DNA from 4 places in the Streptomyces sp. NPDC002870 genome. Region 3 is predicted to be linked to each of the others. Evidence: riboswitches for the same ligand, from Rfam matches in the RefSeq annotation. Region 3 holds a riboswitch; each other region holds the start of a gene.
The links. A riboswitch is a leader RNA that binds a small molecule or an ion and turns the genes downstream of it on or off. The one in region 3 is predicted to bind cyclic di-AMP.

Region 1 (6,956 bases), on a different contig from region 3:
TTCTGAGAGCGGAACTGATGGTGCCGGCCCGGATCCCCGTGGCGCTGTGACCGATGCGGCGAATGAGGCATACCTGCCTGGAGATCGGTGGTATGGGGAGGGCTAGGCTCCGCGACATGGACGTACTCATAAATGTCTTCGTCGCCCTGCACATCATCGGCATCGCGTCGCTGCTCGGCGGCTTCCTCACTCAGATGAAGGCGATGGGCGCGGGGACGGCCCGCTTCACCCCGGCGATGCTGCACGGCGCGCTGACCATGTTGATCACGGGCGTCGCGCTGGTGGGCCTGAATCAGGCGGACGATCAGCCGGTGAACAACCTGAAGGTCGGCATCAAGCTGGCGGTGCTGGTCGTGATCCTGGGCCTGGTGTACGTCAAGCGGGACGAAGAGAAGGCGGAGAAGGCGCTGTTCGGCGCGGTGGGCGGGCTGACGGTCGCGAACATCTTCATCGCGACGCTTTGGACGTGAGCGGGGCCGTGAGCCGGGCGTGAGCCGGCCATGAGAACGCCCGGGCGCCGCTGTCGGCCCCGGGCGTTCGTGCGGTGAGCCGGTCTCAGGCCGGGCGCACGCTGCCGTAGATCGGCATGTAGTAGATCGACTCCTCGCGCACGTTCGTACCCGGCTTGGGCGCGTGGATCATGTTGCCGTCGCCGATGTAGATGCCGACGTGGCTGATGTCGTCGTAGAAGAAGACCAGGTCACCCGGGAGCAGATCCTTCGTCTCGACCCGCTCGCCCACCTTCACCTGGTCCCAGGTGGTGCGCGGCAGGTCCACGCCCGCCGCCTTCCAGGCGGCCTGGGTCAGTCCCGAGCAGTCGTACGAACTCGGGCCCGACGCTCCCCAGACGTACGGCTTGCCGATCTGGGAGCGGGCGAAGGACAGGACCTTCTCGGCCTTGGCCGCGTACGTGGCGCCACCCGTGGAGCCAGTGCCGGTGCCGGTGCCGGTGCCGGTGTCCGACCCGGTGCCTGTGCCTGTGCTGCCGCCCTGGTTCTGCTCCTGCTCCTGGCGCCGGCGCTCGGCCTCCGCCGCAGCACGGGCCTCTGCCTCTTCCTGGGCCTTGGCCTCGGCCCTGCGGCGGGCCTCTTCCTCCTTCTGGCGCTCGATCGCCGCGAGCCGCGCCTTCTCCTCGGCCGTCAGCTTCGACAGCAGCGTGCGCGCCTCTGCGAGCTTCGCCTGGACGTCCTTCTTGCTGGTGCGCAGAGCCTGCTGGGAGCGGGTGAGCGACTCGAGGCTCTTCGTCGCCTCCGCTCGCTGCTCGGCGGCCGCGGCCCGCTGGGTCTCGTAGTCCGTGATGGCGCTGCGCTGACGGTCGGTCATCCGGTCCATCAGCTGCGTCTGGTCGAAGTACGCCTGCGGGCTGTCCGCGAAGATCAGCGCGGCGGTCGGGGTGACCGCGCCCGTGCGGTACTGCGCGGCCGCGTAGGTGCCGAGCTCCCGGCGGGACTCGTTGAGTTTGTCCGTGCGCTTGGCGGCGTCGTCGAGCAGTTCGTCGACCTCGCGGCGCTTCTCCTCGGTGGCTTCCTTGGCCTTGTTGTACTTCTGGGTCGCCGTGCCGGCCTGCCGGTAAAGGTCGTCGACCTTTTTCTGGACGTCTTCGACCGAGGGCTTCGGCTCGGCGGGTGCGGCGTTGGCGCTCTGCGTCGACAACAGGGTGACGGAGGCGAGGGCTGCCGTCGTGAACCCGACGGCGGGGGAGGTCTTAACGGTTCGCGTTTTGCGATGCGACGCCAAGGCCGGCATCTCCTTCTTCCGTGGACCGCCTACCGGGTTAGCTGTCGGGTTCGGGCGGAACGGAAGATCGCCCTACGGACCGGATGGGGCACGGTCCGATTCACCCCGGTTGTGCATGGTGGGTCCCCGGTTCCGAACTTCCTTGCGGAAAGCCCGAATTCGGCGCAGGCTGCCCGATGTGGCGTGGATCGCCAGGGGGATACGGGCCACCTGGGGGAGCACGCTAGCCAACTGGTGTGGCTGCTGTGAAGGTTGATGTTCGATATGTCCGATACATTTTCGTGACCTTGGTGATCGTCGGACCGATACCTTCCGCATGATGACCCGGCGACGCGGCCCGATCACGGAGGGTCGCGGGCGTCGTGCCCGGCGGGATCGCGCCGCCGTATGGCCGCTGTATGCCCGCTGTATCGCCGCCGCATCGCCGCCGTATCCCAATGCGGCGGCGAGCTGTCAGTGCGGCGGCCTAGACTCGTAGAGCGATGAGCAGCCTCTTTGACGACAGCTTCCTGGCGGACCTCCAGCCCAGCGCGGAGCACCACCCGCCGCCACCCGAGGACTCGGCCCCGGAGGAGATCCCTCACGATCTCTTCCAGGGCGCTTACGACGTCCCCCCGGCCCGGGACCCTTACCACCGCGACGGCGCCCCGCGCACCGTCGTGGACCCCGCCGCTCTGCTCGAGGGGCTGAACGAGCAGCAGCGTGCCGCCGTCGTGCACACCGGCTCGCCGCTGCTCATCGTCGCCGGGGCCGGGTCCGGCAAGACCCGGGTGCTGACCCACCGGATCGCGCATCTGCTGGGCACCCGCAGCGTCCACCCCGGCCAGATACTGGCGATCACCTTCACGAACAAGGCCGCCGGCGAGATGAAGGAGCGCGTCGAGCAGCTGGTCGGCCCGCGCGCCAACGCCATGTGGGTCATGACCTTCCACAGCGCCTGCGTCCGGATCCTGCGCCGTGAGTCGAAGAGGCTCGGCTTCACCTCGTCGTTCTCGATCTACGACGCCGCCGACTCCAAGCGCCTCATGGCCCTGGTCTGCCGTGATCTGGAACTCGACCCCAAGAAGTTCCCGCCGAAGTCCTTCAGCGCGAAGATCTCGAACCTGAAGAACGAGCTGATCGACGAGGAGACCTTCGCCGACCAGGCTGTCGACGGCTTCGAGAAGACGCTCGCCGAGGCGTACCGGATGTACCAGGCGAGGCTGCGCGAGGCCAATGCCCTGGACTTCGACGACATCATCATGACGACGGTGCATCTGCTCCAGGCGTTCCCGGACGTGGCCGAGCACTACCGGCGCCGCTTCCGCCATGTCCTGGTGGACGAGTACCAGGACACCAACCACGCTCAGTACACACTCGTACGCGAGCTGGTGGGTCCCTCGGGCCCGGACGACGACCCGGCCGAGCTCTGCGTCGTCGGCGACGCCGACCAGTCGATCTACGCCTTCCGGGGCGCGACCATCCGCAACATCCTCCAGTTCGAGGAGGACTACCCGGACGCGACGACGATCCTGCTGGAGCAGAACTACCGCTCCACGCAGACGATCCTCTCCGCCGCCAACGCCGTCATCGAGCGCAACGAAAGCCGCCGCCCGAAGAACCTGTGGACCAACGCCGGCGCCGGCGCGCAGATCACCGGCTATGTCGCCGACACCGAGCACGACGAGGCGCAGTTCGTCGCCGACGAGATCGACCGGCTGACGGACGCAGGCGACGCGAAGGCGGGCGATGTCGCCGTCTTCTACCGTACGAACGCCCAGTCCCGTGTCTTCGAAGAGATCTTCATCCGGGTCGGACTGCCGTACAAGGTCGTCGGAGGAGTGCGCTTCTACGAGCGCAAGGAGGTCCGGGACGTCCTCGCGTATCTGCGGGTTCTCGCCAACCCCGAGGACAATGTCCCGCTGCGCCGCATCCTCAATGTCCCCAAGCGCGGTATCGGCGACCGCGCCGAGGCGATGATCGACGCCCTCGCGCTGCGCGAGAAGATCACCTTCCCGCAGGCGCTGCGCCGCGTCGACGAGGCGTACGGCATGGCGGCCCGCTCCGCCAACGCCGTCAAACGGTTCAACGTGCTGATGGAGGAGCTGCGTACGGTCGTCGAGTCGGGCGCCGGACCGGCCACCGTGCTCGAGGCCGTCCTGGAGCGGACCGGCTACCTCGCCGAATTGCAGGCGTCGACCGATCCGCAGGACGAGACGCGCATCGAGAACCTGCAGGAACTGGCCGCCGTGGCCCTGGAATTCGAGCAGGACCGCGCCGAGGAGGAAGGCGCGGGCACGCTCGCCGAGTTCCTGGAGAAGGTCGCGCTCGTCGCCGACTCCGACCAGATCCCGGACGAGGACGAGGACGGTTCCGGCGTCATCACGCTGATGACGCTGCACACGGCGAAGGGCCTCGAGTTCCCCGTGGTGTTCCTGACGGGCATGGAGGACGGCGTCTTCCCGCACATGCGCGCCCTCGGCCAGGCGAAGGAGCTGGAGGAGGAGCGGCGCCTCGCGTACGTCGGCATCACGCGCGCCCGCGAGCGCCTCTATCTGACGCGGTCGTCGATGCGCAGCGCCTGGGGTCAGCCCTCGTACAACCCCCCCTCGCGCTTCCTGGAGGAGATCCCGGGACAGCACCTGCAGTGGAAGCGGACCGGTCCGATGGCTGCGCCCGCGGGTCCGACGTCCGGCATCGCCTCTTCGCTCTCGTCCTCGCGTTCACGCGCGGGCGGCGCTGCTTCGGGCTTCGCCACGCGGCGTACGACCGACAAGCCGGTGATCTCGCTGGTGGTCGGAGACCGGGTCACGCACGACCAGTTCGGCCTGGGGACCGTGGTGGAGGTGACGGGGTCGGGCGCGGACGCGCAGGCGACGATCGACTTCGGGGACACCAAGCCGAAGCGGCTGCTGCTGCGGTACGCGCCGGTCGAAAAGCTCTGATCGGTGCTCTGGCCGGTGCCCTGAGCGGGCTCTGGTCCGTGGGCTGCCCTGATCCGTGCGCTGAGCGGGGCTCTGGCTCCGTGCACTGAGCGGGCTCTGGTCCGTGCGCTGCCCTGATCCGTGCTCCGAGCGGTCTTTACGTCGGGTCGAGGCCGTGGCTGCGAAGCCACGGCAGCGGGTCGATCGCCGAGCCGCCGCCGGGCCGTACCTCGAAGTGGAGGTGCGGCCCCGTGGAGTTGCCGGAGTTGCCGGAGTACGCGATGACGTCACCGGCCTTGACCGAACCGGAGCGGATCTTGGTGCTGCTGAGGTGGCAGTACCAGGTCTCGGTGCCGTCGGACGAGGTCACGATGGCCATGTTGCCGTAGGCGCTGTTCCACTGCGTACGGACGGTGCCGTCGGTCGCGGCCATCACCTCGGTGCCGTACGACACCGGGAAGTCGATGCCGGTGTGCACGGACATCCAGTTGACGCCGGCCTGCCCGTAGTACGCGCTCAGGCCGTCTCGTTTCACCGGCAGCACGAACTTGGGGCGCAACGCCTCGCGGCGCTTGGCCTCATCCTCGCGCTTCTTCTTCTCCGCCTCCTGGCGCGCCTTCAGGTCGAGGCGTTCCTGGGTGCGCGACGCGCGGTCGCCGAAGTCGCGGGCGTCGGCGCTGAGAGCGGCGAGCTGCGTGTCCATCTTGTTGTTGGCCGCGATCGCCTTGGGGGAGGACGGATCGGCCGCCTCCACATTGCTGTCGCCCTTGGTGTCGCCGCTGGCGCCGAGGCTGCCGACGGAGGCGGCGGCGATGCCGGCGACGCCCATCACACAGGCGGAGGGCACGGCGACGGTGAGGAGCGCGGAGCGCTTCGCGGGGGTACGGCGACGGCCGCGGGACCCGCCGGAACGGCGGACGGGGCGGGGGATGACGGCGGCGAGAGGTTCGGCTTCCGGGGCGAGCTCGAACTCGCCGTCGAGTTCGGCTTCCGCTTCGGGGTCGGCCTCGAGTACGGCCTCGTGCTCGGGCTGGGCCTCGGGTTCAGGCTCGGCCTCGTACTGGTACTCCTCGTACTCGTACGTGAGGTCCGGCTGGGACTCCGGCTGGAAGTCCGGCTGGAAGTCTGCCTGGAACTCCGCCTGGTATTCGGTGGTGGGGTCGGCGGGCGCCGCGGGGCTGAAGTCCTGGTCCGGGATGAACTCATGCTCCGGCGTGAACTGTTGCGGTACGTGCGGTACGACGCCTTCCGCGCCCGTGTTCCAGGCGGTGGCGTCGTAGGTGCCGGTGTCGAAGGCGGGCGCTGTCCACTGCCCGGTGGCGTCGTAGGCGAATGTGGCCGCGGCGGTTTCGTACTGACCCGTCTGCGCGGTCTGATTCCACGCGGCTGCGTCCCACTGGCCCGTGGTGTCGTACTGGGCCGCGGCGGTGTCGTAGTGGCCGACAGCGTTGTACTGGGCGGTGGCGTCGTACTGGGCGGTGCCGTCGTACTGGGCGGTGGCGTCGTACTGGGCGGTGCCGTCGTACTGCGCGTGAGTCTCGTAAGTCTCGTACTGCGGGAATTGCTGCGGCTGCTGCGGCTGTTGTGCCTGCTGCGCGGCGTAGACGTCGTAACCGGAGGTTTGGTGCGACCCGGTGTCCCACTGGGTGGTGTCGTACTGGCCGCTGTGGCCGGCTTCGTAACTGCCGGGAAGCGCACCGAAGAGCGGGTCGGTGTCGAAGCTGCCAGTGGCGTAGCCGTCGTAATCGACGTACCCGGCGTGGGCGTGCTGGTCGTTCACCAACTTCTCTCTCGCCTCGGCAGCAGGACCTGGGTTCTGGGGCCGTCGAGCGCAGGGGTCCCAGAGGGAAAGCAGTGGCGCGACTGTACCCGGCGGTATGCGACGGCGACAATCTTCCGCAGGTTTTAGGCAATCAGGAAACGGGCATTCGGATGCCTTTCGGCGGACTGCGGGCACAGCTTTGGCTCTACGTTCGAAAAGTGTTCGACATTTCGTTACCCGGTTTGCCGGGGCTGGGCGTGGTGGCACGCGCCGCCCGCCCGGGAATCAGGCGCAGGAACCAGGCGCGGGACCCAGGCGCGGGACCCAGGCGCGGGACCCAGGCGCGGGACTCAGGCGACGGAGACGGCGCCGGATGCGCCGGTCGCCGGCCGGCTCGACTCCAGCGCCTCCCGGATGCCGGCCGCGACGGCGGGGTGGACCGGGAGCGCGAGATGCCCGATTCCGCTGACCCGTACGTTCTGCGCGATGAGGTCCGGGTGGTCGATGCAGGCCGTCTCGACCGGGACCATCAGCTGGTCGAGGTCGCTCCAGAA
Region 2 (6,956 bases), on a different contig from region 3:
TTCCGGGTGGTCGTCGACCAGCCGTGACACCCGCAGCAGCAGCTCTTCGAGTGCCGGGGTGTCGACGGGCGCGGAGCCGCGCCAGCCGAAGAGGAGGGGCGCGGTCCGGATGCTCCTGATCAGCTCGGCCGCGTCGCGGTCGGTGGCCGGGACGAGCCGGTGGGCGGTGTCACCGAGCAGCTCGGAGGGGGCGCCTGCGAGCCCGAAGGAGAGCACGGCGCCGACGGCGGGATCGATGGCGGCGCGGACGACGGTGTCGACGCCGCGGGGGGCCATGGCCTGCACGACGGGCTGCAGCTCTTCGGGCTTGCCCAGGACGTCCGTCAACTCGCGGTATGCCTGCCGCAGTTGGACCTCGTCGGCCAGATCGAGCCGTACGCCACCGAGGTCGGCGCGGTGGCGCAGGTGCGGGGCGGTGGTCTTGAGGGCGACGGGATAGCCGAGGCGGGCGGCGGCTTGCGCGGCGGCGTCGGGGCCCGGGGCGGGGAGGGCCGGCCGTACGGAGATGCCGTACCGGCGAAGGAGCTCATCGGCGGCGGCAGGGGCGAGCGTGGTGCCGCGGGGGTTGCCGTGCTCGCCGAGCAGCGCGTCGATCTGGGCGGCGGCGCCGGGCTCGTCGATGTCCTCGTACACGGGGACCTTGCCGGGCTCGGCGGCGTGCCGACGCCACTGGGCGTACTTCACCGCCTCGGAGAGCGCGCGGACGGCGCGCTCGGCGGCGGGGTAGGCGGGGATGCGGTAGTCGTGCGGGGCGGTCGCGGGGGCCGGGGCGCCATAGCGCACGGCGGCGGACACGGGGGACGCGCTCTGCCCCGGGGAACGGCGGGGGGCGGCTGCGGGCCGCGGGGCGGCTGCCGGTGCCTTGTGTCCGGCGCCGGGGGCCGGGCCGTCGGCGTGGGCCGCCGGGGTCGTGGCCATGCGGGTACTGGTGGCCGCGGCCGGAACCGTACCGGTGCCGGTGCTTGTGGCCGCAGCCGGGGCCGTGCCCGTACCTGTGCCCGTAGCCGTGCCTGTGGCCGTACCTGTGCCGGTGCTCGTGGCCGCGGCCGGAGCCGTGCCGGTGGCCGCTGCCGTGCCCGTACCGGTGCTCGTGGACGTGGACGTGACCGTACGCGTGCTCGTGGCCGCTGCCAGCGCCTCCGCCAGGCCGCCCATTTCCACGTGGACCACCGCCACCGGCTTCGCCGGTGACGTCGCCGCCGCGTCGCGCAGGGCCGCCGCCAGGACCTCGCCGTCACCCGATTCCGTGACGCCGTTCTCGCCCACCCACGGGATCGCCGTCACCACCACGGCGTCGCATACATCGCCGGTCAGCGCTTCGGCGAGCGCCGCCCGGAAGTCCGCCGGGGTGGCCGTCGTCGTGAGGTCGCGCGGCGGCATTGGGCGCAGGCCCTCGGTGAGGCAGGCGTCATAGGTGAGAAGGCCGAGGGACTCGGAGTTGCCGAGGATCGCCACCCGCGGCCCGGCCGGCAGCGGCTGGCCCGCCAGCAGCAGCCCCGCGTCGACGAGTTCGGTCACCGTGTCGACGCGGATCACGCCCGCCTGGCGCAGCAGCGCCCCGACCGTGGCGTCCGGGATCCGGGTCACCGGCACCGCGTGCCCGGGCGGCTCGCTGCCGCTGTGGCGGGCGCCCTTGACCACGACGACCGGCTTCACTGCCGCCGTACGCCGCGCGAGGCGGGTGAACTTGCGCGGGTTGCCGATCGATTCGAGGTACAGCAGCACGACATCGGTGTCCGGGTCCTCGTACCAGTACTGCAGAAAGTCATTGCCGGACACGTCCGCGCGGTTGCCCGACGAGATGAAGGAGGACAGGCCCGCGCCGCGCCGGTGCAGGCCCGACAGCAGGGCGATGCCGATCGCGCCGGACTGGGTGAACAGGCCGATGCGGCCGGGCGCCGGGGAGTGGGGCGCGAGGGACGCGTTGAGGCGGACGGCGTCCGACGTGCTTATGATGCCGAAGGAGTTCGGGCCGATGATGCGCATGCCGTACGAGCGGGCCTGCCGCACCAGTTCGCGCTGCCGCTCCCGCCCGGCTGCGCCGCTCTCGGCGTATCCGGCGGTGAGGACGACCAGACCCTGGACGCCGTGCTCGCCGCAGTCGGCGACCGCTTCCGGCACCCGTTCGGCGGGAACGGCGACGACCGCGAGGTCGACCGGCTCCCCGACCTCGCCGACGGAGCGGAAAGCGGGGACGCCGTCCACCTCCCGCTGCCCCTCGGGGAAGGCGCGGTTCACGGCGTACGTACGACCGGTGTACCCGGCGTCGAGGAGGTTGCGCAGCACGGTGCGGCCCACACCGCCCGGCGCGCGGCCGGTGCCGATGACCGCGACCGACCCGGGGGCGAGGAGGCGCTGCACGGAACGGGCTTCCGCGCGCTGCTCGCGGCCGCGCTGCACGGCGAGGGACTCGGCGGTCGGCTCCAGGTCGAGGGTCAGATGGACGGAGCCGTCCTCGAAGCTGCGCTTCTGGGTGTAGCCCGCATCCCGGAACACCTTGATCATCTTGTTGTTGGCCGGCAGCACCTCGGCGGCGAAGCGCCGGATCCCGCGCTCGCGGGCGACCGCCGCGATGTGTTCGAGCAGCGCGGACGCGACCCCGCGCCCCTGGTGAGCGTCCTGCACGAGGAAAGCGACCTCGGCCTCGTCGGCGGGGGCACTCGCGGGGCGGCCCTGCGCGTTGATCCGGTCGTAGCGGACAGTCGCGATGAACTCACCGCCGACCGTGACCGCGAGACCCACCCGGTCCACATAGTCGTGGTGGGTGAAGCGGTGGACGTCCTTGGCGGAGAGCCGTGGATAGGGTGCGAAGAAGCGGTAGTACTTCGACTCGTCCGAAACCTGTTCGTAGAAGCTGACCAGGCGCTCGGCGTCCTCGGTGGTGATGGGCCTGATGCGCGCGGTGCCGCCGTCGCGAAGCACCACGTCTGCTTCCCAGTGATCGGGGTAGGCGTGGTCCGGCTCGGTCTGCATGCCAGAAGCGTACGGCTCACCCACCGGTAGCGGCGGCTGTTGGCCGCGGGCAGTCTGAGGAGGTCCGACCGGCGGCCGCTCCCGGGCCGAAGGCCGGTGCGAGTACGCCGCAACCGCATGAGAGACTGGTCTAGACAACCGCTAAGACTTGAAGGGCAACACCATGGCTGAGCGCCGCGTCAATGTCGGCTGGGCCGAGGGCCTTCACGCCCGCCCCGCTTCCATCTTCGTCCGTGCCGCCACGGCCTCCGGCATCCCGGTGACGATCGCCAAGGCCGACGGCAACCCGGTCAATGCCGCCTCCATGCTCGCGGTGCTCGGCCTGGGCGCTCAGGGCGGCGAGGAGATCGTGCTCGCTTCCGAGGCGGACGGCGCCGACGCCGCCCTGGACCGTCTGGCCAAGCTGGTCGCCGAGGGGCTCGAGGAGCTTCCCGAGACCGTCTGAATCTGGCAGTCGAATTGCTCGACGGCGGAGCCGCGGCGTCCTGAATTCGGGAGATCGCGGCTCCGCTTTTTTGCGGTCCGGGCACCATGAATTCGGGCAGCATAAAAGCCGCCCCGCGAATATCTTCTCTTTGTATACGGTGCGGCTGTTAATTGCGGGCGCTTGCCGTGTTTACGGCATGTTGCGAAGTCCTCACCCGCTCGGGACGGCGCAGCCGGTGCGCGGCCGTGGCCCGCTCGGCATGCAGGGCGGTCAGCGCCCGCGCCCGTTCCACATCGCCGCGCGCCACGGCGTCCACGATCGCGCCGTGCTCGGCCCAGGACTCGATGGGCTTGGCGGGCTGGTCGATGGCGTACATCCAGGCGATCTTGTGCCGCAGCTGGGTGAGCAGGGCGGTCAGGCCGGGGCTGCCGGAAGCCTGGGCGAGCGTCTCGTGGAACCAGCCGCCCAGCGAGCGCAGATCCTCGCCCTGGCCGCGGCGGGCCCGCTCCTGCCCCAGTCTGACCAGACCGCGCAGGACTTTGAGGTGCGCTTCCGTGCGGCGCTGGGCGGCCCGGGCCGCGCCCAGCGGCTCCAGCAGCATCCGGACCTCCAGCAGGTCGGCCGCCTCCTGCTCGGTGGGCTCGGCGACGCAGGCGCCGGCGTGGCGGCGGGTGGTGACGAAGCCCTCGGACTCCAGTGTGCGCAGGGCCTCGCGCACGGGGACCCGGGAGACGCCGTAGCGGCGCGCCAGCTGCTCCTCGGTGAGCCGGCTGCCGCGCTCGAATACGCCGGAGACGATGTCGTCGCGGATCGCCGTGCATACCGAGTGCGCGGGAATGCGCATGACCGAACCTCCGCTTTAATCCGCGCGAAACGCAGCCGATTGACGCCTGTTCGGTGACTCTATTGCAGTGGGCCGGATTTTCCGATGGCCCCTGGAAATTCATGGATATCTTTTGGCCAGCGGGCCGAACGCCGAAGGCCCCGGCGGGGGCCGGGGCCTTCGTTCACTCGGGTGTCGGTCAGACGTCGACGCCGTGGGCGCGCAGGTACGCGACGGGGTTGATGTCGGAGCCGTACTCGGGGCTGGTGCGGACCTCGAAGTGGAGGTGCGGCCCGGTGGAGTTGCCGGTCGAGCCGGAGAGGCCTATCTGCTGGCCCGGGGTGACCCGCTGGCCGACCGAGACGCCGATGGACGAGAGGTGGCCGTACTGGGTGTACGAGCCGTCGTTCATCTTGATCACGATGTTGTTGCCGTACGCGCCCGCCCAGCCGGCCTCGACGACGGTGCCCGAGCCGACGGCCATGACCGAACTGCCGGACGGGGCACGGAAGTCGACGCCGGAGTGGCTGCCGGAGGACCAGAGCGAGCCGCCGGCCTTGTAGCCGGTGGTGAGGTGCGCGTCGGCGACGGGGAGCCGGAAGGAGTTGAGGCGCTTGCGCTCGGCCTCGCGGGCGGCGCGCTCCTTGGCTTCGCGAGCCTCCTTGGCGCGGGCCTCGGCCTTGCGCTTCGCCTCGGCCTCGGCCTTCGCCCTGGCGGCGGCCTCGTCGGCCTCCCGCTTCTGGGCGGCGGCCTGGTCGGCGATCTGGTCGGCGAGCGAGTCGGCGGCCACGATCTGGGTCAGGCCGGTGTCCTCGACCGCGGTGGCGCCGGGCTCGGCGGCGAGCGCCGGGGAAGCGAGGGTTCCGATGACGCCGGTGGTGGCAAGGGCCGCGACGCCCGCCATGCTCGCGCTCTTGCGCGTCAGGCGGCTCGGGGCACGGTGCTTCCCGGTGGCACGGGTGAACGCCATGAAGTGGCTGATCCTTTCCTTCCTTCTCGCCTACCGGGTTAGCTGACGGGTTCGGAGCAGGAAGGTCTCCTACGGGCTCCTCCGCACGGGTGCGAAGGCGTCCGATTCACCCCAGGGACTGATTGGGTCCCCGGCTCCCCAGGCTCGCGCCATACGGGGACTCGGCGATGGCTGTCCGATGCCGCGGGTGCGGCGGGCTACTGGCGGACAGCCGGACCGACGCTAGGCGGGGCATCTTTCATTCACCAAACAGACAGCCCCTTTTGTAGTGCATGCCACAGGGCAGACAGGCAACCTCTCCAACAAACCGGGCATAAGACAGAACCCCGGCATCGCTATGGAGGCCGGGGTTCCGATTGTCTGTTTTGAGTTGTTCGCCGAATATGGCCGATCGTCGTGCGGTCAATCAGCCCGTGACAACGGTCACTTCACCGATGCCCAGTGCCCTGACCGGCTCCTCGATCTGCGAGGCGTCGCCGACGAGCACCGTCACGAGCCGGTCCACCGGGAAGGCGTTGACGGCCGCGGCCGTCGCCTCCACGGTGCCGGTCTCGGCCAGCCGTACGTACAACTGCGCCTGGTAGTCGTCCGGGAGGGACTGCTCGACCTGGTCGGCGAGCGTGCCCGCGACGGACGCCGCCGTCTCGAACTTCAGCGGGGCGACGCCCACCAGGTTCTGCACGGCGACATCCCGCTCGGCGTCGGTGAGCCCCTCGGCCGCGAGCGTGCGCAGCACCTTCCAGAGGTCCTCCAGCGCCGGTCCGGTGTTGGGGGTGTCCACCGAACCGCTGATGGCGAGCATCGCGGCGCCCGACCCGTCGGGGGTGGAGCGCAGTACCTGGCCGAAGGCCCGTACGCCGTAGGTGTAGCCCTTCTCCTCGCGCAGCACGCGGTCCAGGCGGGAGGTGAGGGTGCCGCCCAGGCAGTACGCGCCGAGCACCTGCGCGGGCCAGACGCGGTCGTGCCGGTCCGCCCCGATGCGGCCGATCAGCAGCTGCGTCTGCACGGCGCCAGGCCGGTCCACGATGACCACGCGGCCCGTGTCGTCGGCCGTGATCGGCGGCACGGGACGGGGCGCGACGCTGTCGCCCTTCCAGGCGCCGAGGGTGTCGGCCAGCACCGCGTCCACGTCGACCCCCGTGAGGTCGCCGACGATCACCGCTGTGGCCGTCGCGGGCCGCACATGCGCCTCGTAGAAGCCCCGCACGGCCGCGGAGTCGATCCGGGCCACGGTCTCCTCCGTGCCCTGACGGGGGCGCGACATGCGCAGGGAGGCCGGGAAGAGCTGCTTGGAGAGCTCCTTGGCGGCCCGGCGGGCCGGATTGGCCGTCTCGTGCGGGATCTCGTCCAGACGGTTGCGTACGAGCCGCTCCACCTCGTTGTCGGCGAAGGCGGGTGCGCGCAGCGCCTCGGCGAGCAGGCCGAGTGCCTTGGGCAGCCGGGAGACCGGGACCTCCAGGGAGACGCGGACGCCGGGGTGGTCGGCATGCGAGTCGAGCGTCGCTCCGCAGCGCTCCAGCTCGGCCGCGAACTCCTCCGCGGAGTGCTTGTCGGTGCCCTCCGACAGGGCGCGCGCCATGATCGTGGCGACGCCGTCGAGGCCGTCCGGCTCGGTGTCCAGCGGTGCGTCGAGGCAGATCTCGACGGCCACCACCTGCTGGCCGGGACGGTGGCAGCGCAGCACCGTGAGTCCGTTGTCCAGCGTGCCTCGCTCGGGGGCGGGGAACGCCCAGGGCCTGGCCTCTCCAGCCGCCGGCTGCGGG
Region 3 (6,956 bases):
TACGCATGCCAGACCGACGGCATGATCGGTCTCGGCTGCGGCGCCCGCTCCTACACCTCGACCCTGCACTACTCCTTCGACTACGCCGTCGACATGCGCGAGATACGCGGCATCATCGACACCTACACGGCGACCGAGGACTTCAGCCGCGCCGAAGTGGGGCGCGAGGTCGACGAGGACGAGGCGCGCCGCCGCCACCTCCTTCAGTCGCTCCTCCAGGCCGAGGGCATGGAAGTGGCCGGATACCGTGAGCGGTTCGGCCGCCGGCCCGTCGAGGACTTCCCGTTCGAGCTCGACCGGTTCGCCGCCCTCGGCTGGCTCGACGAGAGCGCCGCGCCCGACCGGCTGAGACTGACCGCCGAGGGTCTGGCCCACTCGGACGCCGTGGGCCCCGAGCTCTTCTCCCCCGCCGTACGCGCCGACATGGCCGCGTACGAACTCAAGTGAGGCGAAGCTGTGGACCTGACGATCCTCTACCGGGGCTCGCTCGCCTCCTGCGACTACGACTGCCCGTACTGCCCCTTCGCCAAGCGGCGCGACAGCTCCGAGCAGCTGCGTGCCGACCGCTCCGCGCTCGAACGCTTCGCCGCCTGGGCGTCCGAGCAGACGGACGACCAGCTGTCGATTCTGTTCACTCCGTGGGGCGAGGGTCTGGTCCGCTCCTGGTACCGCCGCACAATCACGGAGCTCTCCCGGCTGCCGCACATCCGCCGGGTCGCGATCCAGACGAACCTCAGCTGCCGCACCGGCTGGGTCGCGGACGCCGATCTCGACACCCTCGCGCTCTGGTGCACGTACCACCCGGGCCAGACTCCGTACGACCGCTTCCTCGGCAAGTGCCGTGACCTGTCTGTGCGCGGGGTCCGGTTCAGCGTCGGCGTCGTCGGCTTCCCCGAGCACCTGGCCCAGGCCCGCCGTCTGCGCGCCGATCTGCCCTCGCCTGTCTATCTTTGGGTGAACGCGGCCGAGGGACGCAGCTACACCGACGCCGAGGCCGCTCAGTGGACGGACCTCGACCCGTTCTTCCCGTACAGCCGCGATCCGCACCGCTCGGCAGGACTCCCGTGCCGGACGGGCGAGTCGGTGATCTCGGTGGACGGCGACGGAACGGTGCGGCGCTGCCACTTCGTCCCGGACGAGCTCGGCAATCTCTACGACGGCTCCTACCGGCGGGCGCTGCGCCCGCGCGGCTGTCCGGCAGCCGTCTGCGACTGCCATATCGGCTATGTCCATCTGGAGGCGCTGCCGCTGTACGACGTGTTCGCGGGCGGTGTCCTGGAGCGGATCCCGGCCGTGCCCGCCGTGCCCGCCTTTCCTCAGCCGTCGTACGGAGCGGGAAAGCCGATCCCAGTCAGCTTGGGTGCGCCCTTGAAGACTCGGAGGCCGGAAGGGCCGTAGCACCCCGACCCGCCGACGTCACAGGGGCAGCAGGTCCGGGCGCTTGGCCTCGACATGGTCGCCGGAGCTCTCGCCGCGCAGCCGTCGGCCGATCCACGGCACCAGGTGTTCGCGGGCCCAGTGGACGTCGTCGCGGCGCACTTCGAGCGGGCCGCGCGGCGGCTGGGGCGGCCACGGCTGGTCGGGGTCGGCGGGCACATCGAGTCCGAGCACCTGGGCGGCGCGCAGCGCGACCCGGGTGTGTCCCTCCGGCGACAGATGCAGCCGGTCGGTGTCCCAAGCCCGCCTGTCCTGGACGGACTTGAGCGACCAGAGGTCGAGGACGGGGCAGTCGTAGCGGTCGGCGATGGCCCGTACATGCGCGGTGTACGTGGCGATCTTGCCGCGCAGATGACGAAGCACCGGCACCCCGCGCGTGTCGAATCCGGTGGTCACCATGACCGTGCCGACCACGCTCGCGAGGTCGGCGACGGCGCGCTCGAAGCGCTCGGCCACGTCGTCGGGGTCGGTGCCCGGCCGGATGATGTCGTTGCCGCCGGCGCAGAACGTCACCAGGTCCGGGGCGAGTACCTTCGCCCTCGGCACCTGCTCCTCGACGATCTGGTCGAGGAGACGCCCGCGTACGGCGAGGTTGGCGTACCTGAAGGTGTGTTCCGGCGTCCGGTCGTCGAGCAGGACCGCGAAACGGTCCGCCCAGCCGACGTACATCCCGTTCGGGCCGGGGTCTCCGACGCCCTCGGTGAAGCTGTCACCGATCGCCGCGTACGACCCGAAAGCGCCCTTGTTCCCTACGTTCCCTGTTCTCGAATCGTCTGCCACGAGACCATATCTTTCCCTTACGGATGTGACCTACGCGACCGTAAGGAGGGGTTGACGAGGGGTGATGTATGCCACCGGTCAAGTTTCGTCCAACCCGGAATACGCCGACTCCCCCGCGCCGCCGGACGGGGGGAGTCGAGAGCGGTGTGCGCCTGCGCCTCAGATGGAGACGCCGAACTGGCGCAGGTACGCCAGCGGGTCGATGTCCGAGCCGTAGCTCGGGCCGGTGCGGATCTCGAAGTGCAGGTGCGGGCCGCTGGAGTTGCCGGTGGAGCCGGAAAGGCCGATCTGCTGGCCGCCGCTCACGCTCTGGCCGGCGGAGACGGCGAGCGAGGAGAGGTGGGCGTACTGCGAGTAGTTGCCGTCGCTGTGCTGGATGACGACCTCGTTGCCGTACGCGCCGCTCCAGCCGGCGGAGACGACGGTGCCCGGACCGACGGCCTTGACGGTGGTGCCGGAGGAGGCCGCGAAGTCGACACCGGTGTGGTAACCGCTGGACCACATGGCGCCGGTCATGCGGTAGGGGGTGGTGACGCTCGCGCCGTCGACGGGGGCGGTGAAGCCTGAGCCGCTGGTCTGCGAGGCGCTCGTGGTGTCGCCGGAGGCGGACTGCGCGGCGGAGTCCGAGCCGGAGGGGGCGCTGGCCTTCGACGCGGTCTTCGACGGGACCTTGGACTCGGCCTTGGACTCGGACCGGTCCTGGCTCTCGTGGCGCGGCTGCGCCTTCTCCGGAGCCTTCGCCTTCGACTTGGCGCCGATGGTCAGCTTGAGGCCCGGGTGGATCAGCGACGGGTTCTCGCCGACCTGCTCACGGTTGTCCTCGTACAGCTTCTTCCAGCCGCCGCGTACATCGTGCTCCTTGGCGATCTTGGCCAGATAGTCACCGGAGACGACGGAGTACGTGGTCGGGACGGTGGCCGGCTTGGCCACCGCAGGGGCCGCGGCGGCGGTCACTGCCGTAGCGGGCGCCACGGCGGGGGCGGTCTTGCCCGCCGCGTGGGCGCCGGTGGCGCCCATCAGCGGAAGCGCGATGGCGACGCCACCCGTGCCGGCGGCGACGAAGCCGCGCGCGATCGGGCTGGTCTTGGGACGGCGGTGCTTACCCTTTGCGGGCATGGCGCATTCCTCTCCGGCGCCTACGAGGTGAGCTGTCGGGTTCGGGCTGGAGATGCCCGGCCGCGCAATGCGCGACTAAACCCCGAGCCGTCCGGAACTCCGGAATCGGCGTACTACCTGGGTCCCCCGCTCCTGCCACACGTGGGTGGATTTTCGAATTCCGGTCGGCGGCAGGATTAGGCGGTCCGTCCGGATTGACGGGAACGTAAGCGAGACGGACGGGCGGGTACAAGCCATCACTTTCCTGGGCCAATGATCCATGCGATATCGCCGGAGAATTCCCGTTACCCTCCGTAAAATGTGGATCTCAACCGGGTCTCAACTTTCCTTCCCGCAACGGAATTCAGCCTCCGCCGGACCACCACACACCGTCACGAATATGATCCTGCTCACGGGCCGCGTCTCATCTCACCCGTAGATGGGGCACGTCATGCCGAACAGGTCAATTCGGACAGAAGCGTCATTTAATGACTATTTACCGATCATTCCCACTTACCCCCTAATTCCTGTCATCGCCACAGGAATTCCACCGGCTCCCGCCGCCTTAATTCGGAAACCGCCTCCCGCTATCGACCGCAAATACGGACAAAGTGCCGTCGCCGACGACCACCGGCAGAGTTCGCGTCGGCGGCCGAGTCGGAGTCGGATTTGGCTAGCGGCGGCGCAGCCGGATCACTGTGGCGTCCATGTCGCCCTTGAGCCCGGTATGCAGTCCGTGGTGCAGGAGTACGGCCCCCCGGTGTACGGCGCCGGTGTCCAGGCACTCGTAGGCGGCTGCCGGATCGAGGCCGCGCAGCCTGAGCCCGGGCGGCCGCTCGCCGTAGTGCTGCGCCTGCAGCCAGGCGAGGACGACGCTCTCGTCGCCGCGCACGTACTGCACGGCACTGAGCCCGCCCTCGGGCACCCGCAGCCGGTGCAGCTCGCCGTGCTGCACCAGCGGCCTGATCTTCTTGTAGAGGTCCACCCAGCCGCGTGCCTCGGCGAGCTCCTCATCGGTCCACTCGGTGAGGTCGCCGCCGACGCCGAGAACACCGGCCATCGCGCTGACGAAGCGGAAACGGAGCGTGCTGAACCGGCCGTTGAGCTGGACATTGGGACTGTCGGTGACCCAGGCCGCCATGACCCGCGCCGGGTGCAGCTGGGTGAAGCCCTGCTGGATGGCGAGCCGGTCCAGCGGATCGGTGTTGTCGGAGGTCCACACCTGGTCGGTACGGGAGAGGATGCCGAGGTCGATCCGGCCGCCGCCGCCCGAGCAGGACTCGAAGGCGACGGACGGATGCGCGGCCCGCAACCGGTCGAGGAGTGCGTACAGCGCGTGCACATGCTCGACCCACAGTTTCTGCGGGTACTCCTCCCCGGGCCAGCCGGCGTCCGTGAAGCAGCGATTGAAATCCCATTTCACATAGTCGATGGGCGCGCTGCTGAGCAGCGTGTCCAACTGCTCCCAGAGATAGGCCTGTACGTCCTCGCGCGCGAGGTTCAGCACGAGCTGGTTGCGGAATTCGGTCCTGGCGCGGCCCGGGTGGTGCTGTACCCAGTCGGGGTGCGCGCGGTAGAGGTCGCTGTCGGCATTGACCATCTCCGGCTCGACCCAGATGCCGAACTGCATCCCCAGCGCGTGCACTTCGTCGGCGAGCGGCCCGAGTCCCTGCGGGAAGCGCTCGGCGTTGGGCGTCCAGTCGCCGAGCCCGGCCCGGTCGCTGGTGCGCTGGCCGAACCACGCGTCGTCCACCACGAACAGCTCGATGCCCATGGCCGCCGCCCGCTGCGCGAGCGCCCGCTGCTGCTTCTCTGAGATGTCGAAACCGGTGGCTTCCCAGGAGTTGTAGAGGACGGGCCGCTCGGTCGCCGCGTCGGGGATCACATGCGCCAGCTGCCAGGCGTGCCAGGCCCGGCTGGCCCCGCCGAATCCGCCGTCGGTCCACAGCCCGGCGAAGACGGGTGAGGTGTACGACTGGCCGGGCGCGAGTCGCAGCAGTCCCGATTCGTCGTAGCCCGCGCCGCCGGTGATCTGTACGAGTCCGTCGGGCAGCTGCTGCACGGAGATCCGCCAGGACCCGGACCAGCCGAGGGCGCAGGCGTAGACCTCACCGCGCTCCTCCGTGGCCCCCTCCGCATCCAGCGCGACCCACGGCAGGTGCTGGTGTCCGGTGTGGCCGCGACGGCTGCCGATCACCTTCTCGCCGTAGGTCAGCTCCGACCGTACGAGCAGCGACTCGGCCGCCCAGCGGCCGTGCAGCTGGCTGAGCCGCCAGCCCTCGCGCGGGGGCAGCGTCCAGGCGGCGGCGTCGGCCCTCAGCAGCTCAAGATCGGGGCCGTCCCCCTCGTGGGCGACTTCGCGGGCGACGGTGACCCAGCGCTCGATGACGTCCGCGTCGTCGCGCATCCGGTGGTGCAGGGTGAGACCGAGGCCGTGCACGGCGTCGGTGAAGCGGAGCCGCAGCTCGTCGCCGTCCACCGCGTGACCGGCGAAGGTCCACTCCGTGCCGCGCACTTGGGGTGTACGGACGGAGAGCGCCGGGCGTACGAAGCGGGGTCCGCCCTCGACCGGGTACTCCTCGTGGCCGTCGAGCCGCGACTCGAAGGGCCAGTCGGGCGGCAGTCCCCGGTCCGCGAGTGCCTCGGCGTCGGCGCCGGCGATCCGGGGCCCCCAATGGAGATGCAGCAGTTCGTCGTCGTCCGTGAGGTGAAACGCATAACTGCTCGTGGGTCCGGAAAGAACCCACGTACGCCCCTTGCCAACACTCTCGATCATCCCGACCCCTCAGATACTCACAGGTCCGCACAGGCCCGCACATCATCCGACGTGGACCGCTGCCCGTGCAACGGCCTTGCGGGAGACGGTCGAGATGATTGCCTGATGAAGCGGTGTCGTATCGTCGGGAACGCGCCATCGTCGGCGAGCAGCGCCGACGGCAGTCACTTGAGGAGTCACCGTGACGCAGCAGCTGCCCCAGGTCCCGTCGACAGAGCCGGAGCTGGCCGGAGTGCGCAACTTCCGGGACGTGGGCGGCCTGCCGACAGCGGACGGCAGGAGGGTGCGGCACGGCCGGCTCTTCCGCAGCGGTCATCTCGCGCACGCGACCGAGTCCGACGCCTCGTTCCTCGGCACGCTGGGCCTGCACACGATCTTCGACTTCCGCAACGCGGCGGACATGCGGCTCGAGGGCCCCGACGTCGAGCTGCCCGGCGTACGCAATGTCAATCTGCCGCTGACCGACCCGGCCGACGGCGCCGAGTTCTGGAAGATGGTCCGGGACGGCGACCTCGACCAGCTGCGGTCGATCCTCTCGGACGGCCAGGCGGCCGGGCGGATGTCGGCCTCGTACCGGACGATCATCACGCAGCGCACGGCCGAGCACAGCAAGGTCCTCCACGCGCTCGCGGAGGACAGCGTCCCGGCCCTGATGCACTGCGCGGCGGGCAAGGACCGCGCCGGTCTGTCGGTGGCAGTCTCGCTGCTGGCGGTCGGCGTCGAGCGGGAGGCCATCGAGGCGGACTACCTCAAGTCCAATGACCCGCACCGCCGTTACCTGGTCCGGCGCAGCGACAACTCCCCGGCCGGGATGTCCCCGGAGGTGATGGAGCTGCTGTCCCCGCTCTTCGACGCGCGGGCCGAGTAC
Region 4 (6,956 bases), on a different contig from region 3:
CTCACCACCGCCGAGATCGCCCGCGCGCATCTGGTGCCCGAGGCGACGATGGCGCAGCGGATCAGCAGGGCCAAGCAGAAGATCAAGGGCGTGCCTTTTCGCCAGCCGGGGCCCGCGGACCGCGATCGGCGGCTCGCCGTGGTGCTCCAGGTGCTCTACCTGATCTTCAACGAGGGCTATACGGCCACTTCCGGCAGCGATCTGCACCGTGCCGACCTCGCCGGCGAAGCGATCCGGCTGACCCGGGCCGTACGCCGGCTGCTGCCGAAGGAGGGTGCGGTGGCCGGGCTGCTGGCGCTGATGCTGCTCACCGACGCCCGCAGCGCGGCGCGCACCGGCCCGCACGGCGAGCTGATTCCGCTCGACGAGCAGGACCGCGCCCGCTGGGACCAGGATTCGATCGCGGAGGGCACCGCGCTGGTGGAGGAGGCCCTGTCCGAGGGGCCGGCCGGCGCCTACCAGCTGCAGGCGGCGATCGCGGCGCTGCATGACGAGGCGGCGCGCGCCGACGACACGGACTGGCCGCAGATCCTCGGCCTGTACGACCTTCTCGTACGCCTCGCTCCCGAGCCGATGGCCGAACTCGGCCGGGCCGTGGCCGTCGCCATGGTGCACGGGCCCGAGGCCGGGCTCGCCGAAGTCGCCAAGCTGGAGGACCGGTTGGCGGGCCACCACCGGCTCGACGCCGTACGCGCGCACCTGCTGGAGAAGGCGGGGGACGCCGAAGGCGCACGTGCCGCTTACCAGTTGGCGGCCCGGCGCACCCTCAGCGTCCCGGAGACGCGCTACCTCCAGATGCGGGCGGCCCGGCTGCGGCCCTGACGCGGTCGGCGCAGCTCGCGGCCGACGCAGCTCATGGCCGACGCAGCTCGCGGCCCAGCGCGAGTCGCGTCCGGACCGGAGCCAACCCCCAGGTCAGCGGCGGGATTTCGCCCGGTGGACGCTGTTGCGAAGTGGTGACAGTACGGGCATTGTCCGCCCGATCTTGAGCGGTGAAGATGAGCACATCGCCGCAAGCCGGGACCGATAAGGACCGAAAAGGATCGAGCGGGACCGAAGAGGCCCGCGAGGACCGAAGAGGCCCGGACGGACGGCGATCTCTCATCTCGCTTCACCGCCTGTCGCGGCGCTCTGCCGCGCTGCTCTTTGGTACGGCCGGCTACCGCCCATCCAGCGGAAGTCCGGCCCCTAGTCGATTCCTTGGGGGGAGTCCACCATGTCCGCTCGCCTAGCCGCCGCAGCCGCGATCACCGTCGCCGCCACCGCCGGCGCCACCCTTGTCCCGCTCACCGCCGCGGCCCACGCCACCCCGGCGGGCTCCGGCAAGCCGCTCACCATCGAGCTGGGCGCCCCCGCGCCGGGCGGGCCGCTGACCCGTGGCGGGGCGAGTGAGACCTTCTCCTTCACGGTGAAGAACTCCGCGGACAAGCCGGTGGACTTCCAGCCGTGGCTGGTCGGCGAGACGGACGGCGCGAGCCCCTTCGCGGCCTCGCACCTGGTATTCGACGTGCAGCCGGTGAACGCCCCGGCGACCGACGAGTTCGTCGGGCAGCAGGGCATCGGCGCGCAGGGCCACTTCCACCCGGCTCAGCAGGGCAGGAACGCCCCCTTCTCCGTGCCCGCCAAGGGCGAGCTGAGCTGGAAGGTGTCCATCGGCCTCGGCAAGAACTACCCGTCCAACAACGGCAACCTGAGGCTCGTCGCCGCCGACCTGGCCGGGAACGCGAAGTACGAGAAGGACGACACCGTCGCCTTCGAGACCAGCCCGAAGATCAACGCCGCACCCGCCTCCATGTGGCTCCGAACCGACGAGAACGAGCCCATCAAGCCCGGTCTGTGGGGCAACGTCGACCTGTTCCACCAGCTCAAAGGCGAGGGGACCTTCGACACCGACCTGGCGACCACCCTGGAGATCGCTCCGGAGCCCGACGCCGACGGTGAGGTTCCGGAGCTGGTGATCGAGGAGTGGCTCGGCGACGGCAAGCTGGTCAGGGCCCCGAAGGTGCCCGGCCTGGACAGGTGGCAGCTGGCCGACCTCCCCAAGAGTTACTTCACCGAGAAGGGGAAGCTGCACCGCTACATCCTTCGCGTGCGCGTCATCGACTTCAAGGGCATCCAGAAGCCGGTCAAGCTCACGCTGCGGGCGACGACGTCGCTGACCGAGGGGAACACGATGCCGTTCCTGGAGGCCGAGGCCAAGATCACGGTCGCCCCCGAGCGCGGCACTGACCCGAGCGGCAAGCCGACCGTGGCCCCCTCCCCGACCGCGTCCGCCTCGCCCTCCCCGACCGCGTCCGCGACGCCGTCCGGGACCCCGTCGGCCTCCGCCACGACCTCGGCCGCGGCTGCCGCGAACGACTCCGTCACCACCACCGGCGCCCTCGCCAGCACCGGAGCCTCCAGCTCCACCTGGTACGCGGCGATCGCCGCCGCGGCCCTGATCGCGGCGGGCGGCGCGCTCACCGCACTCCGCCTGCGCCGCCGCTGAAGCAGCGCGTTGCGCCCAGCCGTGGGCGACGCCCCTCCGGAGGGCCTTCGGAGGGGCGTCAGAACAGGCTCACGCACTAAATGGAGTTGATCTTGCTCCGGATGGCGTAAGGTTGTGTTTACCGACGCGGGGTGGAGCAGCTCGGTAGCTCGCTGGGCTCATAACCCAGAGGTCGCAGGTTCAAATCCTGTCCCCGCTACTGAAGGCAGTGGCCCGGCACTCGACAAGAGTGCCGGGCCACTGTCGTATCTCCTCACTTGTCTCCCACGTCTCCCTCGCTCACGCCCGCGTCGTCCGGTTGGCCGATGGTGAGTCGCCCCCCGGCGCGGCTACAGCCAGCCTGGGAAGGGCGCGGTACCGTCCGCAGCCAGGCGGACGGGCAGGAGATGTCAGGTGGTGCACCGACAGCAGGACGGCGGCTACAGCGCTCCTCGCGTCGTCCGTGTGCTCCCCACGCTGATGATCGTCGGCGGTCTTGTCTTCGACTACTTCACCCCGCCCAGATTCACGGCCGTGCCGTTCTTCGCGGCCGCCCCGCTGATCGCCGCGCCCTTCTCCTCCTGGATCGCCACACTGCTGACCGGCATCGCGGCGACCCTGTCCGTGCTCGGTCTTCGCTACTACAACGAGACCGTGTCCGAGGTCACCTCGTTCACCGAGCTGTTCACCGTGCTCACGGTCGCCGGGCTCGCGCTGCTCATCAATCGCCTCGTACGGCTCGGTCGTGAGCGCCTCGCCTCCGCCCGGGTGATCGCCGAGGCCGCGCAGCGCGCCGTGCTGCCCGCCCCCGCCGCCCGGATCGGCGGGCTGCAGATCGCCGCGCGGTACGAGGCGGCGCAGGCGGACGCCTTCATCGGCGGCGACCTCTTCGCCGTACAGGACACGCCCTTCGGGGTGCGGCTGGTGGTCGGGGACGTACGGGGCAAGGGGGTGGGGGCGGTCGAGACGGTGGCAGTGGTCCTCGGGGCGTTCCGGGAGGTCGCCGAGCAGGAGAGTTCCCTCGAAGGGGTCGCCGCGCGTCTCGAGCGGGCGCTGGCTCGCGAGGGCACACGGCGGGACGAACTGGATGCCGTCGAGGGGTTCACCACCGCCGTGCTCGCCGAGATCCCGCCCGGCGAGGGCGTGGTGCGGGTGGTGAACCGGGGCCACCCGGAGCCGCTGGTGCTGTACGCCGACGGGGACCTGGACATCCTGGAGCCGACCCAGGCCGCGCTGCCGCTGGGAATGGGCGAGCTGGGGGCGTGGCCGGACAGCTCGGAGGCGCATCCGCTGCCTCCCGGGGCGACGCTGCTCCTCTACACGGACGGTCTCTCCGAGGCGCGCGACAAGGGCGGCGTCTTCTACGACCCCGGCCGGCGGCTCGCGGGCCGGCTCTTTCCCGGGCCGGAGGAGCTGCTGGACGCGCTCGTCGACGATGTACGACGGCATACGGGCGGCGGGACCACGGACGACATGGCGCTGCTGGCGGTCAGCCGCCCCACCGAGGCGCAGCCGGACCGCCGCAGGATCGTGCCGGTGATCAAAGCCCTTGGAGGCTCTGATCACCGAAGCGACTGAAGGCCATCGCGCGGCCATGGGCCGCCGCAGGACCGGCACCGTGCGTAGTCGAGGCGCACCCCACCGATAACATCTGATGCACTGTCAGACGAAAGTTCCGGTCCGGGTGTCGATCAAGTCGCCCGATTCCGGCCGCTTGTGTCCTGGTAAGTCCCCGTCAAAGTCGCTAATGATCACTCGGAACAGCTTGGAATACAGCCCCGGCGTCTATTAACGTTCGATAACGCAGCGCGGTTGTCCCAGTCGTCGCAAGAGACGGCACCGTGCGCACGCGCCGAATCCCGCAAGGGAACCGGGGAACCACCAATTGGGGTGAATCGGGCACCTTTTGCCGCTCTTTCCGCGGTTCGAGGCGCTCGTAGGAGACCTTCCTGCTCCGAACCCGTCAGCTAACCCGGTAGGCGAGAAGGAAGGAAAGGAGCACGCCTCCGTGGCGTCCAACAAGCCTGCCCCCGAAGCTCCCTTCGGAACCCTGGAAACTGACTTCTTCGGCAACGAACCGGCGGAGCGGGCATGGGAGGAATGGAACCCCACCGAGGACTCCGTCCGTCCGGTGCGCGGCAGGCACCGTGTCATGAAGCAGCGCGGCGGGCTCGCCCGCAGCTCCACGGTGCTCGGCGTAGGCGTGATCGCCGCGGTAGGCGCGGGGGGCATGGCCACCGCGCAGGACAAGCCGCCGGTCTCCATATCTCTTCCCGACTCGATCGCGGACAACCTGCCTGAAGCCAAGTCCCTGCCTGGCGTGGGCTCCCTGATGTCCGACGACGCGTCGGACGCCGACGCGGGGAACGTGAACGCGGCCCCGCTCACGGCGATGACCCTCGCCTCGGACTCCGGCGCCGAGGCCGGACCGGACAGCGCCGCCGGCGCCGGTGAGGCGCTGCGCGCCCGCATTCTCCAGCAGGCCGAGCAGCAGCAGGCGGAGGCCGACGCCGAGGCGAAGGCGGCCGCGGAGAAGCTCGCGGCAGAGAAGGCCGCGGCGGAGGCCGCGAAGCAGCAGACCGCGGCGGAGGCCAAGGCCGAGGCCGAGAAGCTCGCGGCCGAGAAGGCCGCGGCGGCGAAGGCAGAGGCCGAGCGGCTGGCCCAGCTCGCCAAGAGCTACGCCCTGCCCACCTCCTCGTACACCATCACCTCCACGTTCGGCGAGTCCGGCTCCATGTGGTCCTCGGGCTACCACACCGGCCTGGACTTCGCGGCCCCCACGGGCACGCCGGTCAAGGCGGTGCACGGCGGCACCGTCAAGTCGGCGGGCTGGTCCGGTTCTTACGGCTACCGCACGGTGCTGGAGCTCGAGGACGGCACGGAGGTCTGGTACGCCCACCAGTCCTCGATCTCGGTCAGCGCCGGCCAGAAGGTGACGACGGGCGAGACGATCGGCCGCGTCGGCGCGACGGGCAACGTGACGGGCCCGCACCTGCACCTGGAGGTCCACACGCCGGGCGGGTCGGGGCTCGACCCGATGGCATGGCTGCGCGGCAAGGGCCTCAGCATCTGATCGTGCGCCACAGTCCCCGGCAGCTCTGGCGCACACCCCCCGACGCCAGGGCTGCCGGCACAGCGCGTAGACCGGCACAGCGCGTGGACCGCAGCGCGCACACCGGCGCAGACCGCACACCGGCGCAGGGCGCAGAGCCGGAATAGCCCGCGCCGCCACGGTCGTTGATCCACCCATGACTTCTCTGCGAACCCTCGGCTCGTCCGGCATCGCCGTCTCCCCGCTCGCTCTCGGCGGCAATGTCTTCGGCTGGACCGCCGACCAGGCGCAGTCCTTCGCCGTGCTCGACGCGTACACCGCCGTCGGCGGCAACTTCGTCGACACTGCCGACGCCTACTCCTCCTGGGCACCGGGCAACGAGGGCGGCGAGTCCGAGACCGTCATCGGCAACTGGCTGGCCGCGCGCGGCAACCGTTCCGACGTCGTCGTCGCGACCAAGGCCGGCGCGCACCCCCAGTACCGGGGACTCTCCGCCACCACCCTCAAGGCCGCTGCCGAGCAATCCCTGAAGCGGCTGCGTACCGACTACATCGACCTGTACTACACGCACTTCGACGATCCGAGCGTCCCCGTCGAGGAGATCATCACGACTCTCGACCAGCTGGTGCGGGACGGCAAGGTCCGTGCCATCGCCGCCTCCAACCTCAGCCCCGAGCGGCTCCAGGCGTCCCTGGACTTCTCGGAGCGCGAGGGACTTGCCCGCTACGTCGCGCTCCAGCCGCGCTACAACCTCGTCTCCCGTGACACGTACGAGGGCGAGCTGCGGGACACCGCCGCCCGTGCCGGGCTCGCCGCCGTCCCCTACTCCGCGCTCGCCTCCGGCTTCCTCACCGGCAAGTACCGGCCGGGTGTGGCGGTGGACAGCGCACGGGCCGCAGGCGCGAGCAAGCACCTGGAGACCGGGCGGGGCCTGGCGGTCCTCGCCGCGCTCGACAAGGTCGCCCGGGACCGTGGCGCGCGGATCGCGACCGTCGCACTCGCCTGGCTGGCCGCACAGCCGACCGTCGTCGCGCCGATCGCCTCGGCCCGCACGGTCGAGCAGCTGCCCGCGCTGACCGCGGTCGCCGAGCTGGAGCTGACGGCCGACGAGCTGGCCGAGCTGACCGCGGCGTCGGACATCTAGCTGCGGTACGGGTTGTAGCCGCCGTAGTCGCGGTACGGCGGCGGCGTCCACACCCGGCCCGTCGCCCGTGCCGCGTACGTCAGCGCGGGAGCGGCGACGTCCTTGCGCTGCCACAGGTGGTGCAGCAGCTCCTGCTCGCGCTCCGCGAAGTCCGCTCCCGCCGCGCCGCGGTGGGCGCGGTGGCGCAGAAAGGCCAGGGACGTCGCGAACCGCTGGTACTCCGACACGGCGTGCGCGGCGGCCGGTCCGTGCGCGCGCCGGGCGACGTCACGGGCCATCGTGCGCGCCCGCAT

Region 1: it holds a riboswitch for cyclic di-AMP, as region 3 does, so the genes downstream of both, ACFYWY_RS07010 (NlpC/P60 family protein) here and ACFYWY_RS23840 (peptidoglycan DD-metalloendopeptidase family protein) in region 3, are expected to answer to the same signal.
Region 2: it holds a riboswitch for cyclic di-AMP, as region 3 does, so the genes downstream of both, ACFYWY_RS20855 (M23 family metallopeptidase) here and ACFYWY_RS23840 (peptidoglycan DD-metalloendopeptidase family protein) in region 3, are expected to answer to the same signal.
Region 4: it holds a riboswitch for cyclic di-AMP, as region 3 does, so the genes downstream of both, ACFYWY_RS06560 (M23 family metallopeptidase) here and ACFYWY_RS23840 (peptidoglycan DD-metalloendopeptidase family protein) in region 3, are expected to answer to the same signal.

Annotation. Positions count from the first base shown of each region.
Region 1 is NZ_JBIAPW010000004.1:85,756-92,711, reverse strand. It holds gene ACFYWY_RS07015 (hypothetical protein) at 117-470, shown strand; gene ACFYWY_RS07010 (NlpC/P60 family protein) at 556-1,746, opposite strand; cyclic di-AMP (ydaO/yuaA leader) riboswitch at 1,749-1,912, opposite strand; gene pcrA (DNA helicase PcrA) at 2,220-4,661, shown strand; gene ACFYWY_RS07000 (M23 family metallopeptidase) at 4,798-6,420, opposite strand; gene ACFYWY_RS06995 (esterase/lipase family protein) at 6,753-6,956, opposite strand, start outside.
Region 2 is NZ_JBIAPW010000016.1:17,493-24,448, forward strand. It holds gene ACFYWY_RS20840 (GNAT family N-acetyltransferase) at 1-2,973, opposite strand, end outside; gene ACFYWY_RS20845 (HPr family phosphocarrier protein) at 3,137-3,418, shown strand; gene ACFYWY_RS20850 (GntR family transcriptional regulator) at 3,567-4,244, opposite strand; gene ACFYWY_RS20855 (M23 family metallopeptidase) at 4,423-5,193, opposite strand; cyclic di-AMP (ydaO/yuaA leader) riboswitch at 5,206-5,370, opposite strand; gene ACFYWY_RS20860 (M16 family metallopeptidase) at 5,600-6,956, opposite strand, start outside.
Region 3 is NZ_JBIAPW010000020.1:129,818-136,773, reverse strand. It holds gene ACFYWY_RS23855 (STM4012 family radical SAM protein) at 1-447, shown strand, start outside; gene ACFYWY_RS23850 (STM4011 family radical SAM protein) at 457-1,398, shown strand; gene ACFYWY_RS23845 (SGNH/GDSL hydrolase family protein) at 1,417-2,217, opposite strand; gene ACFYWY_RS23840 (peptidoglycan DD-metalloendopeptidase family protein) at 2,377-3,333, opposite strand; cyclic di-AMP (ydaO/yuaA leader) riboswitch at 3,338-3,491, opposite strand; gene ACFYWY_RS23835 (alpha-galactosidase) at 3,986-6,088, opposite strand; gene ACFYWY_RS23830 (tyrosine-protein phosphatase) at 6,270-6,956, shown strand, end outside.
Region 4 is NZ_JBIAPW010000003.1:398,637-405,592, forward strand. It holds gene ACFYWY_RS06540 (RNA polymerase sigma factor) at 1-822, shown strand, start outside; gene ACFYWY_RS06545 (LPXTG cell wall anchor domain-containing protein) at 1,217-2,488, shown strand; tRNA gene ACFYWY_RS06550 (tRNA-Met) at 2,614-2,687, shown strand; gene ACFYWY_RS06555 (PP2C family protein-serine/threonine phosphatase) at 2,882-4,045, shown strand; cyclic di-AMP (ydaO/yuaA leader) riboswitch at 4,308-4,464, shown strand; gene ACFYWY_RS06560 (M23 family metallopeptidase) at 4,476-5,540, shown strand; gene ACFYWY_RS06565 (aldo/keto reductase) at 5,716-6,663, shown strand; gene ACFYWY_RS06570 (PrsW family intramembrane metalloprotease) at 6,660-6,956, opposite strand, start outside.